One region of the Streptomyces sp. NPDC059224 genome, then DNA from elsewhere that is predicted to be linked to it. Evidence: predicted binding sites of a transcription regulator. Region 1 holds the regulator's gene; each other region holds the start of a gene.
What was found. Region 1 encodes HrcA, which represses chaperone genes, less so after heat shock. Its sites were predicted from a motif close to TTNGCACTCNGNNNNNCNGAGTGCNAA; they were not measured.
Positions count from the first base shown of each region.

Region 2: a site for HrcA is predicted at 3,492-3,518, ahead of groL (chaperonin GroEL). Genes of this name have one in related genera too.
Region 3: a site for HrcA is predicted at 3,967-3,993, ahead of groES (co-chaperone GroES). Genes of this name have one in related genera too.

Region 1 covers NZ_JBHZAN010000070.1:434-6,889, reverse strand. The annotation lists gene ACFXI4_RS43025 (hypothetical protein) at 1-294, opposite strand, end outside; gene ACFXI4_RS43020 (VOC family protein) at 475-867, opposite strand; gene ACFXI4_RS43015 (16S rRNA (uracil(1498)-N(3))-methyltransferase) at 897-1,655, opposite strand; gene ACFXI4_RS43010 (nitronate monooxygenase) at 1,652-2,785, opposite strand; gene dnaJ (molecular chaperone DnaJ) at 2,911-4,047, opposite strand; gene hrcA (heat-inducible transcriptional repressor HrcA) at 4,048-5,064, opposite strand; gene ACFXI4_RS42995 (MBL fold metallo-hydrolase) at 5,228-5,959, shown strand; gene ACFXI4_RS42990 (DUF3097 domain-containing protein) at 5,994-6,456, shown strand, end outside.
Region 2 covers NZ_JBHZAN010000001.1:328,119-334,574, reverse strand. The annotation lists gene ACFXI4_RS01520 (glucosyl-3-phosphoglycerate synthase) at 1-612, opposite strand, end outside; SAM riboswitch class I at 770-932, shown strand; gene thrC (threonine synthase) at 951-2,255, shown strand; gene ACFXI4_RS01510 (MoaD/ThiS family protein) at 2,302-2,577, shown strand; gene ACFXI4_RS01505 (cold-shock protein) at 3,045-3,251, shown strand; gene groL (chaperonin GroEL) at 3,681-5,303, shown strand; gene ACFXI4_RS01495 (hypothetical protein) at 5,706-5,906, opposite strand; gene ACFXI4_RS01490 (NADH:flavin oxidoreductase) at 6,234-6,456, shown strand, end outside.
Region 3 covers NZ_JBHZAN010000008.1:175,936-182,391, forward strand. The annotation lists gene ACFXI4_RS10910 (MOSC domain-containing protein) at 1-12, shown strand, start outside; gene ACFXI4_RS10915 (SDR family oxidoreductase) at 110-883, shown strand; gene ACFXI4_RS10920 (ester cyclase) at 962-1,678, shown strand; gene groL (chaperonin GroEL) at 1,768-3,393, opposite strand; gene groES (co-chaperone GroES) at 3,512-3,820, opposite strand; gene ACFXI4_RS10935 (polysaccharide deacetylase family protein) at 4,227-5,030, opposite strand; gene ACFXI4_RS10940 (polysaccharide deacetylase family protein) at 5,027-5,917, opposite strand; gene ACFXI4_RS10945 (methyltransferase domain-containing protein) at 6,008-6,456, shown strand, end outside.

The DNA of each region.
Region 1 (6,456 bases):
CGCCTTGGTGACCCGTCCGGTGACGGTGATGTCCCGGCCGTCCCTGGTCCGGCCCCGGCAGTCCACGGAGACGACGGTGGTCTCGGACGCCGAGGGCGTCCCCCGGGCCGCGGAGCCGTAGTTGCCGGTGCAGGTGAGCCAACTGACGTCGACGTGCTGCCGTTTCAGCTCGGCGGTGGCGGTCCGGTCGGTGGTGTACGCGACGGTCGCGGTGTTCAGGTCGGTCGGCTGACAGCCCACCGCGCCGCCCACGGCGATCACGGCGAGCCCCGCCACGGCCGCCACCCTGGTCATGCGCGGACGTCGCCGAAGCGGCCTCGATGCCCCCATGGAGGGCAGCCTGCCACCGTCCCGCCCGTGACGGTAGGGGGCGTGCGGCCACTCACGTGTTCGGAGGGGTCCCCCTTCCGGTCTCCCGCCCGGTCCCTCTTCCGGTCCCGCCGCCGGTCTCCCGGCGCCTGGGCCCGCGGCTGCTCAGGTGCGCAGCAGGAGCCATTCCTGAAGCTCCACCAGGTTGCCCTCCGGGTCCTTGAGGTGGGCGACGCGCATGCGTTCCGTCATCGGCGCCGGCCCGTGCACCAGGACCGCGCCGCGCGCGGCGATCTGCTCGCAGTAGGCGTCCAGGTCGTCGACGCGCAGCACCACCAGTGAACGGTGCCCGGTCGCGACGTCCCCCAACTCGCCCAGCACCGCGGCCATCACGGCCCGGTCCTGCAGGGCTATCCCCGCGGACCCGGCGTGCGGACTGAACTTCTCGTAGGGGCCCTCGCTCGCCCCCGACTGCGGTTTCAGCCCGAGCACCTCGGCGTAGAAGCGGTAGCAGGCGGCGAAGTCGGAGACCAGAAGCCGGACCTGGGCGAGTTCCACGGCGTGCTCCCCCTGTGGTGTCGTACGGGTCAGGACCACCGGCCGGTACGGCCCAGGAGCAGGGCCGCGGCCGCGGTCCCGGCGGTCGATGTCCGCATCACGGTAGGCCCCAGGGTGCAGGCCCTGGCACCCGCCTCCTCGAAGAGCGCCACCTCGTCCCGGGCCACGCCCCCCTCGGGCCCGACGACCAGCACGATCTCGCCGTCGGCGGGCAGCGGGACGGTGGCCAGCGGCTCGCTGCCGTGCTCGAAGTCGGAGTGGAGCACGGCGGCCAGGGCCGCGCCGCCGAGCAGCGCGGCGACCTGCTTGGTGGTCACCGTGTCCGCGACCTCCGGGAAGCGCACCCGGCGGGACTGCTTGCCGGCCTCGCGGGCGGTGGCCCGCCACTTCGCGAGGGCCTTCAGACCCCGGTCGCCCTTCCACTGGGTGATGCAGCGGGCGGCCTGCCAGGGCACGATCCGGTCGACGCCCACCTCGGTCATGGTCTCCACGGCGACCTCGCCGCGGTCCCCCTTGGGCAGGGCCTGGACCACGGTGATGCGGGGCCGCGGGAGGGGTTCCTCGTGGAGGGACTCCAGGTCCGTCACGACGAGCCGGTCCTTGCCCTCGGCGGCTTTGACGACCCCCTCGCTCCAGCGACCGCGTCCGTCGGTGAGGATGACGTCCTCACCGGGCCGCAGCCGCTTCACGGAGACGGCGTGCCGGCCCTCGGGCCCGTCCAGGACGACCTCGCCGCCGGAGAAGTCGGGCACCACCAGCGGGTCGAGCACGAACACCGGGGCGGTCATCGCCCGGTCCCCGCGGCGCCCGCGCGGCCGCCGTCGCCCTCGCCCTCGCCCTCGGCCTTGGCCTTGGCCTTCGCCGACAACGCTGTCGACGCTGCGGCGAGTTCCTCCGCGAGGACCTCCACCAGCCGGCCCGCGGGCAGCTCCCTGGTCATCCGGTGTCCCTGTCCGGCCCACAGGGCCATGCCCTGCGCGTCCCCGGCCCGGGCGGCGGCCTTGCGCAGCGGGGAGGTGAGGTGATGGACCTCGGGGTAGGCGGCGGGCGCGTACGGGCCGTGCTCGCGCATGAAGCGGTTGACCAGGCCGCGGGCGGGCCGCCCGGAGAACGCCCGGGTCAGCGCGGTCCGGGTGAACAGCGGGTCGGTCAGCGCCCGCTTGTGCGGTTCGGCGGCGCCGGACTCCGGGGTGGCGAGAAAGGCGGTGCCCAGCTGGGCCGCGCTCGCCCCCGCGGCGAGCACGGCGGCGATCTGGCTGCCGCGCATGATGCCGCCCGCGGCGACGACCGGGATGTTCACGCTCTCGCGTATCCGGGTGACCAGCGACAGCAGGCCGATCCCGGACCCGTCGTTCTCCGGCACATCTCGGTGGGTGCCCTGGTGTCCGCCGGCCTCCACGCCCTGGGCGATCACCGCGTCGGCGCCGGCCCGCTCGACGGCGAGGGCCTCCTCGGGGGTGGTGGCGGTGACGAGGGTGAGGGTGCCGGCCCGGCGCAGCGCGTCCAGCGCCTCGCGGCTCGGCACACCGAAGTGGAAGGAGACCGCGGCCACCGGGTCGTCGAGGAGGACGGCGAGCTTCGCGTCGTAGCCGTCGTCCCGGCCGCTGTCCGGGTCGCCGAGTTCGGTCTCGTACCAGGCGGCCTCACCGGCCAGCTGCTGCGCGTAGACCTCGACCGCGCCCGACTCGGCGTGGTCCGGCTGCGGCATGAAGAGGTTCATCCCGAAGGGCCGGCCGGTCAGCCCGCGCAGCTGCTTGATCTCCTGGTACATCCCGTCGGCGGTCTTGTACCCGGCGGCCAGGAATCCCAGCCCGCCCGCCTCGGACACGGCGGCGGCGAGCTGCGGCACGGAGACCCCGCCCGCCATCGGGGCCTGCACGATCGGAAGCGGGAAGAGATCGGTCAGCGCGGAGGACATGACGGCATGTTGTCACGTCCTCCGAACAAGACCGAATCGGGCCGCCCCTTTGGCACATGCCAGATATGTCCGGGCCGAAGGGACAGCACCCCGGCCCGGCGGACCGTCGACGCCCGCAGACCGCGTCAGCGACCGTTGAACGCGTCCTTCAGACGCGAGAACAGCCCCTGCTGACCCGGCTGGAACTGTCCCGTCGGCCGTTCCTCACCCCGCAGCTTCGCCAGCTCGCGCAGCAGCCGCTCCTGCTCGGGGTCGAGCTTGGTCGGCGTCGTCACCTCGACGTGGACGATCAGGTCGCCCCGGCCGCCGCCGCGCAGATGCGTGACACCGCGTCCGTGCAGCGGGATCGACTGCCCGGACTGGGTGCCCGGCCGGATGTCGACCTCCTCCAGCCCGTCCAGCGTCTCCAGCGGCACCTTCGTGCCGAGCGACGCCGCCGTCATCGGGATCGTCACCGTGCAGTGCAGGTCGTCGCCGCGCCGCTGGAAGGTGGAGTGCGGCAGCTCGTGGATCTCGACGTACAGGTCGCCGGCCGGACCGCCGCCGGGCCCGACCTCGCCCTCACCGGCGAGCTGGATGCGCGTGCCGTTGTCGACACCGGCGGGGATCTTCACGGTCAGCGTCCGCCGCGACCGCACCCGCCCGTCACCGGCGCACTCCGGGCACGGGGTCGGGACGACCGTGCCGAAGCCCTGGCACTGCGGGCAGGGCCGCGAGGTCATGACCTGGCCCAGGAAGGACCGCGTCACCTGCGAGACCTCACCTCGGCCGCGGCACATGTCGCACGTCTGGGCGGAGGTGCCCGGCGCCGCGCCCTCACCGTTGCAGGTGTTGCAGACGATCGCCGTGTCGACCTGGATGTCCTTGGTCGTACCGAAGGCCGCCTCGTCGAGCTCGACCTCGATCCGGATCATGGCGTCCTGGCCGCGGCGGGTCCGCGAGCGCGGTCCGCGCTGCGACGCCGTACCGAAGAACGCGTCCATGATGTCCGAGAAGTTCCCGAAGCCGCCGGCCCCGAAGCCGCCCGCGCCCGCGCCGCCGCTCTGCGAGAGCGGATCGCCGCCGAGGTCGTAGACCTGCTTCTTCTGCGGGTCCGAGAGCACCTCGTAGGCGGCGTTGATCTCCTTGAACCGCTCCTGGGTCTTCGGATCCGGGTTGACGTCCGGGTGCAGCTCGCGCGCGAGCCGACGGAAGGCCTTCTTGATCTCTTCCTGCGACGCGTCGCGGCGCACGCCGAGAACGGCGTAGTAGTCCGTGGCCACTTACGACTCCGCCAGGATCTGTCCGACGTACCGTGCCACCGCTCGTACCGCTCCCATCGTTCCCGGATAATCCATGCGGGTCGGTCCGACCACGCCGAGTTTGGCGAGTGCCTCGCCGCCCGAACCGTAGCCGACCGACACCACGGACGTGGAGTTGAGTCCCTCGTAGGCGTTCTCGTGACCGATGCGTACGGTCATGCCCGAATCCCCCGCCTCGCCCATGAGCTTGAGGAGCACGACATGCTCCTCCAGAGCCTCCAGGACGGGCCGGATCATGAGGGGAAAGTCATGTCCGAAGCGGGTGAGATTGGCGGTGCCGCCGATCATCAGCCGCTCCTCGTTCTCCTCGACGAGCGTCTCCAGCAGGGTGGAGAGCACCGCCGAGACCGTGCCGCGGTCCTCGGCCTCGAAGGCGTCCGGCAGGTCCTCCACCAGCCGGGGCACGTCCGAGAACCGACGGCCGGCGACCCGGCTGTTGAGCCGCGCCCGCAGGTCGGCCAGCGACGACTCCCCGAAGGGCGCCGGACAGTCGACCATCCGCTGCTCGACCCGCCCGGTGTCGGTGATCAGCACCAGCATCAGCCGGGCCGGCGCGAGCGCCAGCAGCTCCACGTGCCGCACGGTGGACCGCGTCAGCGACGGGTATTGCACGACCGCGACCTGCCGGGTGAGCTGCGCCAGCAGCCGTACCGTCCGTGCCACGACGTCGTCGAGGTCGACGGCGCCGTCGAGGAAGTTCTGGATGGCCCGCCGCTCGGGCGCGCTCATCGGCTTGACGCCGGCCAGCTTGTCGACGAACAGCCGGTACCCCTTGTCGGTCGGGATCCGGCCGGCGCTGGTGTGCGGCTGGGCGATGTACCCCTCGTCCTCCAGGGCGGCCATGTCGTTGCGCACGGTCGCCGGGGAGACACCGAGGTTGTGGCGCTCGGTCAGCGCCTTCGACCCGACCGGCTCCTCGGTGCCGACGTAGTCCTGGACGATGGCGCGCAATACCTGAAGCCTGCGTTCACTCAGCATGCGGCGCCACACCTCCAGAAAGTCGTCCCCGCGGCCTTTCGGGCCTTTCGTCTGGCACTCTGCGAGCCCGAGTGCCAGCATCCCCGGCCCAGTGTACGGCCGTCGGGCACCGACTGGGCAAGGCCGGTCGGGACCCGTTGCGTTCTGCGGCTAGCGTCGCGGTATGACGGTGACTTGGGAAGAGCTGGGCTGGGAGCGGCTGGCCGCGGGGGTCGGCCGGTGCCGGCTGCCGGGCTGGGACTGCACGGCCGGCCTGGTCCTCGGGGCGGGCCCGGTCCTGATGGTGGACGCCGGGTCGAGCCTGGCGGAGGGCGTGCGGTTGCGCGAGCAGGCCCAGCGGCTGGCCGGGCGCCGTGTGACTCATCTCGCGCTCACCCATCCGCACTTCGACCACGTCTTCGGCACCCCGGTCTTCGCGGGCACGGCGGTCTACGCGGCGGCGGGCACCGAGTCCGTCCTCGCCCACGGCCGTGAGGCACTCCGCCTGGACGCGGTCCGCAACGGCCTGCCGGCCGCAGAGGCCGAGGAGGCCGCCGAGGCGCTGCCCCTGCCCCGCCACCCGGTCCGCGGCGAGTGGACCCTCGGCCTCGGCGACGGCCGCCGGGCCGTGCTGGCCGACGTGGGCCCCGGCCACACCGGCCACGACCTGGCGGTCGTCGTCCACAGCGGCCCCGGCGACCCGGCGGTGGTGTTCTGCGGCGACCTGGTGGAGGAGTCCGGCGACCCCCAGGCCGGTCCCGACGCCGTACCGTCCCACTGGCCGGCCGCCCTGGACCGCCTGCTGTCCCTCGGCGGCGAGGACGCCCGGTACGTGCCCGGTCACGGAGCGGTGGTGGACGCCGCGTTCGTACGGCGGCAACGCGACACCCTGGCCGCCCGCTTCGGCGTGTCGTGACCACGCCGCCCCCGCTTCTCCTATCGTCATCCGAATGCGCCAGTACTCCGCCGACCTGACCCCGCCGTGGAAGAAGCCGAAACCGGCCCCGGAGGTGGCCGCCGAACCCGGCCTGGTCGTCGAGGAGCCCGGAACCGGGTTCTGCGGCGCGGTGATCCGCTGCGAGGCGGGCACGGTGACGCTGGAGGACCGCTTCGGCAAACACCGCGTCTTCCCGCTGGAGCCGCGGGGATTCCTGCTCGAGGGCCGGGTGGTCACCCTCGTACGCCCCGCCTCCGCCAGCCCCGCGCGTCCCGTCCGCACCGCCTCCGGTTCGGTCGCCGTGCCCGGCGCACGCGCGCGCGTGGCCCGCGCCGGCCGCATCTACGTCGAGGGCCGCCACGACGCCGAACTGGTCGAGAAGGTCTGGGGCGACGACCTGCGCATCGAGGGCGTGGTCGTGGAGTACCTGGAAGGCGTGGACGACCTCCCGTCGATCGTGGCCGATTTCGCACCGG
Region 2 (6,456 bases), on a different contig from region 1:
CGAGCGGCGGGCCGCGTACTCGCCGCCGAGCGGCTGGACGAATCCGGCCAGCTGCGGCCAGTGCATGTTCAGCAGCGGACGGGCCATCAGCTCGGTGACCCGGCCGCCCTGCCCGGCCGAACCGGCGAGCGGGCGGTCGTACATCGCCTTGACCAGGTCCACGTCCGGGTCGGTCAGCAGCGGGCCGACGATCCCGGTGACGAAGTCGGAGGAGAACTCGCGCAGGTCGGCGTCGACGAAGCAGACGATGTCCCCGGTGGTGACCAGGAGGGAGCGCCAGAGCACCTCGCCCTTGCCGGGGACGGCGGGGATGCGCGGCAGGATCGTGTCGCGGTGCTCGACCCGGGCGCCGGCCGCCGCGGCCACCGCCGCCGTCCGGTCGGAGGAACCGGAGTCGACGACCACGATCTCGTCGACGAGCGGCGTCTGCCGCATCAGGTCGTGGCGGATGATCGCGACGATGTCGCCGACGGTCTCCTCCTCGTTGAGCGCCGGCAGCACGACGGAGACGGACTGCCCGCTGCGCTGCTTGGCGGCGAGTATCCGGTGCAGCGGACGGTCGTTCACGGACCAGGAGCGGGTGGCCAGCCAGCGCTCGACTTCTTCCAGCACAGTCAGCGGCTCCTCACTGTCACGATCACACTGCGAGGTGTGATCCATCTCGCGGTTCGGACGGCTCTCTCAACTGTCCTGGCCTTCGGTTACAGTCTTGAACAACGCCGGTGACCATCGCATGTCCTGGGGTCACCCGACGTTGACAACTGCATACCGCTCATCCAGAGGGGCAGAGGGATACGGCCCGATGAAGCCCCGGCAACCCTCCAGTCGGTTACTCGTGGATCGCCGCTCACTGTCGATCACCCGCGGGGCTCCCGGCTAGGGAAGGTGCCAAATCCGTCTCACGGCGAGATGCGTCGTGAGGAAGATGAGGAGAAAGGGCCTCGCCTCACATGGCTGCGCAGACTGTTGCACCCACCACCGACTCCACCGCCGCTTCTGGTTCCGCGCCCGTCGACCTCGGTCCCGCCGCTGCGCTGAGCTGCCGCGAATGCGGCCACCGCGTGCCGCTCGGCCCGGTGTTCGCCTGCGAGGAGTGTTTCGGCCCGCTCGAGATCGCCTACGACTTCTCGGCCTACGACACCGAGGAACTGCGGAAGCGGATCGAAGCGGGTCCCGCCAACATCTGGCGCTACGCGCCGCTGCTGCCCGTCCCCGCCGACGTGGCCACCAAGCCGAACATCAATCCGGGCTGGACCAAGCTCGTCCAGGCCGACAACCTGGCGAAGGAACTGGGCGTCACCGGCGGCCTGTACGTCAAGGACGACTCCGGCAACCCGACGCACTCCTTCAAGGACCGGGTCGTCGCCCAGGCCGTCGAGGCCGCGCGCGCCTTCGGCTACACCACGCTCTCCTGCTCCTCCACCGGCAACCTGGCCGGCGCGGTCGGTGCCGCCGCCGCCCGGGCCGGCTTCCGCTCCTGCGTGTTCATCCCGCACGACCTGGAGCAGGGCAAGATCGTCATGGCCGCGGTCTACGGCGGCGAACTCGTCGGCATCGAGGGCAACTACGACGACGTGAACCGTTTCTGCTCCGAACTGATCGGCGACTCGGCCGGCGAGGGCTGGGGCTTCGTCAACGTCAACCTGCGGCCGTACTACGCGGAGGGGTCCAAGACCCTGGCGTACGAGATCTGCGAGCAGCTCGGCTGGCGGATCCCGGACCAGCTGGTCATTCCGATCGCCTCCGGCTCGCAGCTCACGAAGATCGACAAGGGTCTGCAGGAGCTGATCGGGCTCGGGCTCGTGGAGGACAGGCCGTACAAGATCTTCGGCGCGCAGGCCGAGGGGTGCTCGCCGGTGTCGGTGGCCTACAAGGCGGGCCACGACGTGGTCCGGCCGCAGAAGCCGAACACGATCGCCAAGTCCCTCGCCATCGGCAACCCCGCCGACGGTCCGTACGTCCTCGACATCGCGCGCCGCACCGGCGGCGCGGTGGAGGACGTCACCGACGAAGAGATCGTCGACGCGATCAAGCTGCTCGCGCGGACCGAGGGAATCTTCGCGGAGACCGCCGGCGGTGTGACGGTCGGAGTCACCAGGAAGCTCATCGAGAACGGGCTGATCGATCCGGCGAAGTCGGTCGTTGTACTCAACACGGGTGATGGGCTGAAGACGCTGGACGCCGTGGCGGGGACCGGGCTCACGGCGACCATCCGGCCGACACTCGATTCGTTCCGTGAGGCCGGGCTCGCCTGAGTCAGCCGTAAAAAAACCGGGCGTCGCCCCAACCGGAGGTTTCAACGTGAGCGTCACCGTTCGCATCCCCACCATCCTGCGCACCTACACCGGTGGGCAGGCCGAAGTCAGTGCCGAAGGGGTCACCCTCGGCGAAGTCATCTCCGACCTGGAGAAGAACCACACCGGGATCGCGGCCCGCGTTCTCGACGACGAGGGCAAGCTGCGCCGGTTCGTGAATGTGTACGTCAACGACGACGACGTGCGGTTCGAGCAGGGCCTGGAGACGGCCACCCCGGACGGCGCCGGCGTCTCCATCATCCCGGCCGTGGCCGGCGGCTGACCTGCCGTCCTGCTGACAGGCTGATCGGATGACCGAACATTACCTTCGGTAATGCCGATCACCGAGTGTTCATCGGATTGCCCCCTCCGTGAGAGAAGCGGAGGGGGCAATTCTGTGTGGTTGAGCGCGGTACAGTTGGGGAACGCGGTCCCGATCTCCAGGTCGGAAGCCCCGTATTCGATACCGCCGACCCGCCAAGAAGTAGCCAAAGTGCGCGGGTTGTACGCGGCTTTTGCGGCTTTTATAGGGCCCGACTTGCCCTGAATTCGGCCGAATTCTTGCTACATTCCGGACCCTTCCCGTCCAGAATTCTCGTCCGATTGACCTGTTGCAGACGGCAGTTGGACAGATACATTCAGCCGCGGTCGACGCGTTCCGGCGCACGCCCCCAACCGTTGGGGGGTGAGGTCTGACCCGGATCCGCGAAGTGTGGATCTGTGCAAGGGCCAGTAATAGGGGAGTTAGGCATGGCTCAGGGCACCGTCAAGTGGTTCAACGCGGAGAAGGGGTACGGCTTCATCGCGGTCGACGGTGGTGCGGATGTTTTCGTCCACTACAGCGCGATTCAGATGGACGGCTACCGCACCCTGGAGGAAGGTCAGCGGGTCGATTTCGAGATCTCGCAGGGCCAGAAGGGGCCGCAGGCGGACATGGTCCGGCTCGCGACCAGCTGAAGCACGCGCCGACTGACAGCGTCGTTCTTCTCTCTTTGTCAGAGGGCTCGTATCCCATGGGGAGTCATGGGTTACGAGCCCTTTGGCATGCCCGGGACGAGTTGGCCCTGGCGCGCCCGCCGTGCGGCCCGGCGCGGCCCGGCCCGGTGCCGTGGCGCGGGCCCCGGTCTCCGGGAGGCGCTTGCGTCCGCCCGTCACCCGGCCGCCACCCCTCGACGAGCACTCGCTTCGCGAGCGCGCCTTGCACTCTCGATGGGCGAGTGCTAATCATTGGCGTTAGCACTCTGAAGGTGAGAGTGACAAAAATGGACCGGGTCGGTGAGGCCCGCAGGCCGGGTGGGGCAAGGAACCCACGGGTCGGCGAGCCGTCCGTCGCGGGCGCGGGCGCGGTCCGAAGACTCACCCCCAGTCCTGGAGGGACCACTTCACATGGCCAAGATCATCGCGTTCGACGAGGAGGCGCGGCGCGGCCTTGAGCGCGGTATGAACCAGCTCGCCGACGCCGTCAAGGTCACCCTCGGCCCCAAGGGCCGCAACGTCGTCCTTGAGAAGAAGTGGGGCGCCCCCACGATCACCAACGATGGTGTGTCCATCGCCAAGGAGATCGAGCTGGAGGACCCGTACGAGAAGATCGGCGCCGAGCTGGTCAAGGAAGTCGCCAAGAAGACGGACGACGTCGCCGGTGACGGTACGACCACCGCGACCGTTCTCGCCCAGGCCCTGGTCAAGGAAGGCCTGCGCAACGTCGCGGCCGGTGCCAACCCGATGGCTCTGAAGCGCGGTATCGAGAAGGCCGTCGAGGCCGTCTCCGGTGCCCTCCTGGAGCAGGCGAAGGACGTCGAGACCAAGGAGCAGATCGCCTCCACGGCCTCCATCTCCGCCGCCGACACCCAGATCGGCGAGCTCATCGCCGAGGCCATGGACAAGGTCGGCAAGGAAGGCGTCATCACCGTCGAGGAGTCCCAGACCTTCGGTCTGGAGCTGGAGCTCACCGAGGGTATGCGCTTCGACAAGGGCTACATCTCGGCGTACTTCGCCACCGACATGGAGCGTATGGAGGCGTCCCTCGACGACCCGTACATCCTGATCGCCAACTCGAAGATCGGCTCCGTCAAGGACCTGCTCCCGCTGCTGGAGAAGGTCATGCAGTCGGGCAAGCCGCTGCTGATCATCGCCGAGGACGTCGAGGGCGAGGCCCTGTCGACCCTGGTCGTCAACAAGATCCGCGGCACCTTCAAGTCCGTCGCCGTCAAGGCCCCGGGCTTCGGCGACCGCCGCAAGGCGATGCTGAACGACATCGCCATCCTCACCGGCGGCGAGGTCATCTCCGAGGAGGTCGGTCTCAAGCTGGAGAACACGACCCTCGACCTGCTGGGCCGCGCCCGCAAGGTGGTCATCACCAAGGACGAGACCACCATCGTCGACGGCGCCGGCTCCACCGAGCAGGTCCAGGGCCGGGTCAACCAGATCCGCGCCGAGATCGAGCAGTCCGACTCGGACTACGACCGCGAGAAGCTCCAGGAGCGCCTGGCGAAGCTCGCCGGTGGCGTCGCCGTCATCAAGGCCGGTGCCGCGACCGAGGTCGAGCTCAAGGAGCGCAAGCACCGCATCGAGGACGCCGTTCGCAACGCGAAGGCGGCCGTCGAGGAGGGCATCGTCGCCGGTGGTGGCGTGGCCCTGCTCCAGGCCTCCCAGGTGTTCGAGAAGCTGGAGCTCGAGGGTGACGAGGCGACCGGCGCCAACGCCGTGAAGCTCGCTCTGGAGGCCCCGCTCAAGCAGATCGCCGTCAACGGTGGTCTCGAGGGTGGCGTCGTCGTCGAGAAGGTGCGCAACCTCCAGGTCGGCCACGGCCTGAACGCCGCGACCGGCGAGTACGTCGACATGATCGCCGAGGGCATCATCGACCCGGCGAAGGTGACCCGTTCCGCGCTGCAGAACGCCGCCTCCATCGCCGCGCTGTTCCTGACCACCGAGGCCGTCATCGCCGACAAGCCGGAGAAGGCCGCCGCGGCCGCTCCGGGCGGCATGCCGGGCGGTGACATGGACTTCTGATCGACCCTGTCGATCGCTCGTCCTGACCGAGGGCGGCACCCCCTGTTCCGACAGGGGGTGCCGCCCTCGGGCGTTTCCGCCGTTCGAGGACATGCGTGCATGTGTGCAGTGATGGCACGAACTGCCATGCGGGCAGGGCGTGTCGTCAGAGGACCCCGAGGAAGAGCAGGGCGTCCGGGTCCCGCGCGTGGACTCCGGCGGCGACCGCGACAGCAGGCCCGTCTGCCGGGTGAGCGGCGCCGGTGCCGTGAGTGTCGCACCGTCCGGTCCACCGCCGCGACGAGTTCCGTGTCGTCGGTGCGCGGGACCGGCCGTTCGTGGATCAGGGTGCGCGTCTCTTCGTGCGCGAGGGAGGCCGGGGCGTCCAGGAGGCCGGTGAGGTGCCGGCCGAGCAGGAACGACTCACTCGCGTGCACGCCCCAGCGGTCTTGACGGCCCGGCAGGCTCGAACGTGTCGTTCGCGTCGTGGGCGGATCTCGGTTCGTCGGAGACTCCGAGGAAGGCCGCGTCCTCGGAGTCCGGGTTGGTGTTCCGCATGGCGAAGGCGGATCCGACGGCGGTGGCCGCCCGCAGGGCGGGTGCGCGCGTGTTCCTTGATCGCACTCACCCGGTCCTGCAACTCCCGGTTCCTGCACGGCACTTCCTCCTGCTCCCGGGCCGCGTCGCGACGTTCGAGGGCCTCGGCCGCCTCGGCGACGACGGCGCCCCCGCTGAGGCCGGCGACGAAGAGACGGAGGTCACCGCCCGGGAGCCCCAGCGCGCAGAAGCAGGCCGACGGCCCCCGCCGGTCCGGTCTGTGTCCTGGGTCACACGTCTTTCGGGCGGGGTCGGGAATGGGGACGTCCGGGCGGGTCGTTGTGGACGCATGTGCACTCAATGCGCGTGCACATACCGCCTGGTCTACGACCCAGCCATGAGGAGCCCCCCCACGTGACCGTCACCCCGCCCTCCGTCTCCCGCGCGGCCGAGATCCTCTCCCGTCCCATCGCCCTGAACGGGCTCACGGTCCCCAACCGGATCGTGATGGCGCCGATGACCCGCCAGTTCAGCCCGGGCGGCGTTCCCGGCGAGGACGTGGTCTCGTACTACGCCCGCCGGGCCGCCGCCGGCGTCGGTCTGATCGTCACCGAGGGCACGTACGTCGGTCATGACT
Region 3 (6,456 bases), on a different contig from region 1:
CAGCAGGACTGAACGGCCGTCACCCCCGGGCCGTCCACCGGCGCTTCACCCTTCGGAAGAGCTGGTGCGCGCAACGGACGCCGACAGTCCGGGTAACTACCCTTGGGCCATGACAACGGCTCTGATTACGGGATCGACCGCGGGGATCGGTGCCGCGTTCGCGCGGCGGCTGGCGGCGGACGGGCACAACCTCGTCCTGGTGGCACGGGACACCAAACGGCTGCGCGAGCAGGCCACCGAGCTGCACGACCGGCACGGCATCGAGGCCGAGGTGCTCACCGCCGACCTCGCCGAGGACACCGGCATCGAGTCGGTCGCAGGCCGCCTCGGCGACCGCAGGAGCCCGGTCGACCTGCTGATCAACAACGCGGGCTTCGGCAACAAGGGCCACTACCTGGACGTCTCGATGGCCGACGAGCTGAAGATGCTCAAGGTGCACTGCGAGGCGGTGCTGCGGCTGACCTCGGCCGCGGCCGAGGCGATGCGGGAGCGCGGGCGCGGCGGTGTGGTCAACGTGGCTTCGGTGGCGGCCTTCGTGCCCCGGGGCACCTACGGCGCGTCGAAGGCGTGGGTCGTGCAGTTCACCCAGGGCGCGGCGCGCGATCTGGCGGGGACCGGGGTCCGTCTGATGGCGCTGGCGCCCGGTTTCGTGCGCACCGAGTTCCACCAGCGGGCCGGGATGGGCACGGACAACATCCCGGACTGGATGTGGCTGGACGCCGACAAGCTGGTCGAGGCGGCGCTCGCCGACCTCGCGCGCGGCAAGACGCTGTCGATCCCGGACCCGCGGTACAAGGTGCTGACCGGACTGGCGAAGGTGACCCCGCACGGGCTGCTGGGCGGGATCACCTCGAAGACGGGGCGCAAGTACGGACCGCAGTGACGGCTGAGGTGGTGCCGCCTCCCCCGGTGGGAAAATGGGCGTGACGGTACCGGACCCAGGGGGGCCGGAGGCGGCGGCATGACGTTCGTACAGCTCATCGAGTGCAGGACCAACCGGCCGGCCGAGATGGACCGGCTGATGGACAGGTGGGTCACGCAGACCAAGGGGAAGCGCACGGCGACGCACGCGGTGGTCGGCAAGGACCGCTCCGACGCGTCGCACGTCGTCGAGATCGTGGAGTTCGCCTCGTACGAGGAGGCGATGCGGAACTCGAACCGGCCGGAGGCCGACCAGGTCCTCAACGAGATTTTGGCGCTCTGCGAGGGGATGCCGACGTTCACGGATCTGGACGTGGTGCGCGACGAGCGGCCGCACACCGGCACCGCGGCCACCGCACGGCGGTTCTTCGACACGATCGCCGCGCCCGGCCCGCTGGTTGCGCTGGACGGCCTGATCACCGAGGACTACCACGACCACGATCCGGTCGAGGGCCGGGACACCATCGGCATGGACGCGATGCGGCGCAAGCTGGAGATGTGGCGGGGCGCCTTCGACTTCTCGTTCCTCATCGAGGACCAGATCTCCCAGGACGACCGGGTGTGCACCAGGTGGCTCTGGACGGGTGTGCAGAAGGCGGCGTTCATGGGGGTGCCGAACACCGGCAGGCAGGTCACCATGACCGGGACGACGATCCACCGCTTCGACGCCGACGGGAAGATGGCGGAGAGCTGGTTGCAGTACGACCGGATAGGACTGCTGGCACAGCTGGACGCGCTGGACGCGCTGGCGAACTAGGCAGACGATCGAAGTACCCGCGAGGGGCGAAGCCCCCGTTCCCGGCGGACGACCGGGAACGGGGGCTTCATCCGTGCAGGCGCGTCGCCTCAGTGGGCGTGGCCGTGGGAGTGACCGGCGGCCGCCGGCTCCTCCTCTTCCTTCTTCTCGACGACCAGGGTCTCGGTCGTCAGGAGCAGGGAGGCGATGGAGGCCGCGTTCTCCAGGGCGGAGCGGGTGACCTTGACCGGGTCGATGACGCCGGCCTTGACCAGGTCGCCGTACTCGCCGGTGGCGGCGTTGAAGCCCTGGCCCTTCTCCAGCTCGGCGACCTTGGAGGTGATGACGTAGCCCTCCAGGCCGGCGTTCTCGGCGATCCAGCGCAGCGGCTCGACGACCGCGCGGCGGACCACGGCGACACCGGTGGCCTCGTCGCCGGACTTGCCCAGGCCGCCCTCCAGCACCTTGGCGGCGTGGACGAGCGCGGAGCCACCACCGGAGACGATGCCCTCCTCGACCGCGGCGCGGGTCGCGGAGATGGCGTCCTCCAGACGGTGCTTCTTCTCCTTCAGCTCCACCTCGGTGGCGGCGCCGACCTTGATCACGCACACGCCGCCGGCCAGCTTCGCGAGGCGCTCCTGGAGCTTCTCGCGGTCCCAGTCGGAGTCGGTGTTCTCGATCTCGGCCTTGATCTGGGCGACGCGGCCGGTGACGGCACCGGAGTCACCGGCACCGTCGACGACCGTGGTGTCGTCCTTGGTGACCGTGACACGGCGGGCGGAACCCAGCACGTCCAGGCCGACCTGGTCGAGCTTGAGGCCGACCTCCTCGGAGATGACCGTGGCGCCGGTGAGGATCGCCAGGTCCTCCAGCATCGCCTTGCGACGGTCGCCGAAGCCGGGGGCCTTGACCGCGACCGCGTTGAAGGTGCCGCGGATCTTGTTGACGACGAGGGTGGAGAGCGCCTCGCCCTCGACGTCCTCGGCGATGATCAGCAGCGGGCGGGAGGCGTTGCTCTGGATGATCTTCTCGAGCAGCGGGAGCAGGTCCGCGATGGAGGAGACCTTGCCCTGGTTGATGAGGATGTAGGGGTCCTCCAGGACGGCCTCCATGCGCTCCTGGTCCGTCACGAAGTACGGCGACAGGTAGCCCTTGTCGAAGGCCATGCCCTCGGTGAAGTCCAGCTCCAGACCGAAGGTGTTGGACTCCTCGACGGTGATGACACCGTCCTTGCCGACCTTGTCCATCGCCTCGGCGATGAGCTCGCCGACCTGCTGGTCCTGGGCGGACAGCGCGGCGACGGCGGCGATGTCGGACTTCTCCTCGATCGGCCGGGCGGTCGCGAGCAGGTCCTCGGAGATGGCGGCGACGGCGGCGTCGATGCCCTTCTTCAGGGCGGCCGGGGAGGCACCCGCGGCGACGTTCTTGAGGCCCTCGCGGACGAGCGCCTGGGCCAGCACGGTGGCGGTGGTCGTACCGTCACCCGCGATGTCGTTGGTCTTGGTCGCCACCTCCTTCACCAGCTGGGCGCCGAGGTTCTCGTACGGGTCCTCGATCTCGACCTCGCGGGCGATGGTGACACCGTCGTTGGTGATGGTGGGGGCGCCGAACTTCTTGTCGATGACGACGTTGCGGCCCTTGGGACCGATCGTCACCTTGACGGTGTCGGCAAGCTTGTTGACGCCGCGCTCAAGGGCGCGACGGGCGTCCTCGTCGAACTTCAGGATCTTCGCCATGGGAGCGGTTCAGCCCTCTCGGAAAACGTGGGTGAAACGAGCCGCGCCCCCGACGCCCGGCTTCATAAGGTCGCGGGGGCCAGGGGCGCAGCTCAAAGCAGAATGTGCTTGGGGTGAACTACTTCTCGATGATCGCGAGCACGTCGCGAGCCGAGAGGACGAGGTACTCGTCGCCGTTGTACTTCACCTCGGTGCCGCCGTACTTGCTGTAGAGCACGACGTCGCCGACCTTGACATCGAGCGGCAGGCGCTCGCCGTTCTCGAAACGGCCCGGGCCCACGGCGAGGACGGCGCCCTCCTGGGGCTTCTCCTTCGCGGTGTCCGGGATGACCAGGCCGGAGGCCGTGGTCTGCTCGGCGTCGAGCGGCTGGACCACGATGCGGTCCTCAAGCGGCTTGATGGCAACCTTGGAGCTGGTGGTCGTCACGATCCGACCTCCCCCTTCGGAGATCTCACGGGGTTAACTGTCTGAGGTGGCGACCAGGTGGATCCGTCGTCGCGGGTGCCGGACCTGCCCGTCGCGTTGTTGGCACTCTCATCTGCCGAGTGCCAGAGCCGAGACTATGACCGGGATTAGCACTCGGTCAAGCGGAGTGCCAATTGGCCGCGGCGCGGCGCCGGAAATCGGTGACTCGGGCGGGCCCCGGACGGACGGGACCCAGGGTCTGTCCGACCATTCCCGTCGTCGCCCGGAGGGCGGCCTCGCGGCGTCAGGTGCGTGCTCCCGGCGTGCCGGCGTGGGCCCCGGTACTGGACCGTACCCGGGTCTGCGCCCGGGGCGGCGAGAGTGCGCGCACGGCGTCGCGAGGCAGACGGGAATGGTCGGACAGGCCCTAGAGGTAGTCCTCCAGCCGCCCCACCGTCAGGCCGTTCTCCTGGACCTGCCGGAGCAGCCGGGTCGTGCGTTCGCGCAGGGTCAGGCCCGTGGCCTCGTCCGGGCCCACCAGGACGATGTCGCCGGGGCGCAGCCGTTTCTCGCCGTGGCGGTAGGCGATGCCGTCGGCCGTCATGGCCGCGCGCCACAGGACGACCGCCGTCACCCCGCAGGCGGCCGCCGCGCGCAGGGTGGTGGTGTCGTAGGTGCCGTAGGGCGGGCGGAAGAGGCGGGGCCGGATGCCGAAACGGGACTTCAGCTTCTCCTGCTGGCCGCAGATCTCGGCGCGCTGGCCGGCGTAGGGCAGGCCGGGCATGGCCGGGTGGTCGAGGGTGTGGTTCTGGACGCTCGCGCCGACCTCCTGGAGGCGGGCGAAGTGGCCGTAGCCGGGGCCGACCACGCTGTCGGTGAGGAACATGCTCACCGGGAGCCGCAGTTCACGGACCATGTCGACGAACCGGGGGTCCTTCTCGGCGCCGTCGTCGTAGGTGAGGAAGACGACCTTGTCGCCGGTGCGGACGTGGTCGACTACCGGCGGACGGGCCGAGTGGCGGGCGAGCGGGTGCAGCGGGGGGTGCGGTGCCGGCAGGAGGGGCGCGGTCAGGCCCCAGCGGCGGTAGGGCTGTTCGCCGGCCGGGCCGTGCGGCCGTACCCGGTCCGCCGCCTTCTTGCCCAGCCGTTCGATCGGGTCGACGGACTGGGCGCAGCCCGCCAGGAGGAGGGCGGCGGTCAGCAGCGCGGCCGTCGCCCTCGGCCTGCTCACAGGTAGTCCTCCAGGCGCGCCACCGCATAACCCTCGCGGGTGACCTTGTTCAGGAAGCGGCGCATGTCGTCGACCATCGTGCCGTCCCAGTCGTCCGTGCCCCGGAAGTGCGTGAGCACGATGTCACCGGGGTGCAGGTCGCGGTCCCACTCGCGGTACTCCCAGTGGTCGACGAACACCTCCTCGTCCCAGATCGGCGCGTACTTGATGCCGCAGGACTTGGCGGCGCGCAGGGTGTCGCCGTTGTAGTTGCCGTAGGGCGGCCGGAAGACCGTCGGCGCCCTGCCGAACTGCTTCTTCATGATCGCCTGCATGCCGCAGATCTCGTCCCTCTGCTCCTCGTAGGAGAGTCCCGGCAGATAGGGGTGGGTCAGGGTGTGGTTGTTGAGGGTGTGACCCTCGGACTGCATCGTGCGGAAGAAGCCGTAGTCGTCCTTGACGAGGTAGTTGCTCAGGAAGGCGGTGTAGGGGATCCGCAGGTCGTTCATCATGCGCAGGAACCGCGGGTCCTTGTTCGAGCCGTCGTCGATGGTGAGGAAGACGACCTTCTGCCGGGTCGGGATCGTGGTGAAGACCGGGGGCAGGTCGTCCTCCTCCTGTCCGTCCACCTCGAAGCCGTCCCGTGCGGTGATCCGCGGCTTCACCTTCGGCGGGGCCGGGGCCCGCAGCGGGACCGCGTCCAGGCCCCAGCGCCTGGCGGCGGCGGCCAGGGCGGCGTGGGAGTCGGGGGCGGCGGCGGGCCTGTGCGGCGGCTGCTGGCCGGCGGCGGGACGGGCGATGGAGCCGGTGTCCGGCCCCGCGCAGCCGGACACCAGGGCTGCCACGGCCAGCAGGCCCGCCACACCCACCGTCAACCCTTTTTTGTCATTTTGTACGACTACTCGCATGGTGTCGGATCCTTCCAGGACCTCCCCCGGAACCGGGTCCGACACCGCCGCCGGAGGCGAACCATCCACCGACTGGCCGACAATGGCCCGGTGAACGACCTCCTCGCCCCCCTCCTGACCCCCGAGGGCCGTGCCCTCCTCGCCGAGGTGCGCGGCACCGCGGCCGCCGACGAACTCGCCGTGGCCACCCGCCTGCGCCGCGCGCACCCCGCCGAGCTGGTGTCGGCGGCGCTCGCCCAGGCCCGGCTGCGGCAGCGGGCGGCGGCGAAGTTCGGGGACGCGGACGCGGACCGCATGTTCTTCACACCGAACGGGGTCGAGCAGTCGACGCGGGCGAGTGTCGCCTCGTACCGGGCCGGGCGGCTGCGGGCGCTGGGGGTGACCTCGGTCGCCGACCTGTGCTGCGGGATCGGGGGCGACGCGATCGCGCTCGCGCGGGCCGGGATCCGGGTGCTGGCCGTGGACCGGGACCCGCTGACAGCGGCCGCGGCGCGCGCGAACGCCGACGCACTGGGGCTCGCCGGCCTGATCGAGGTCCG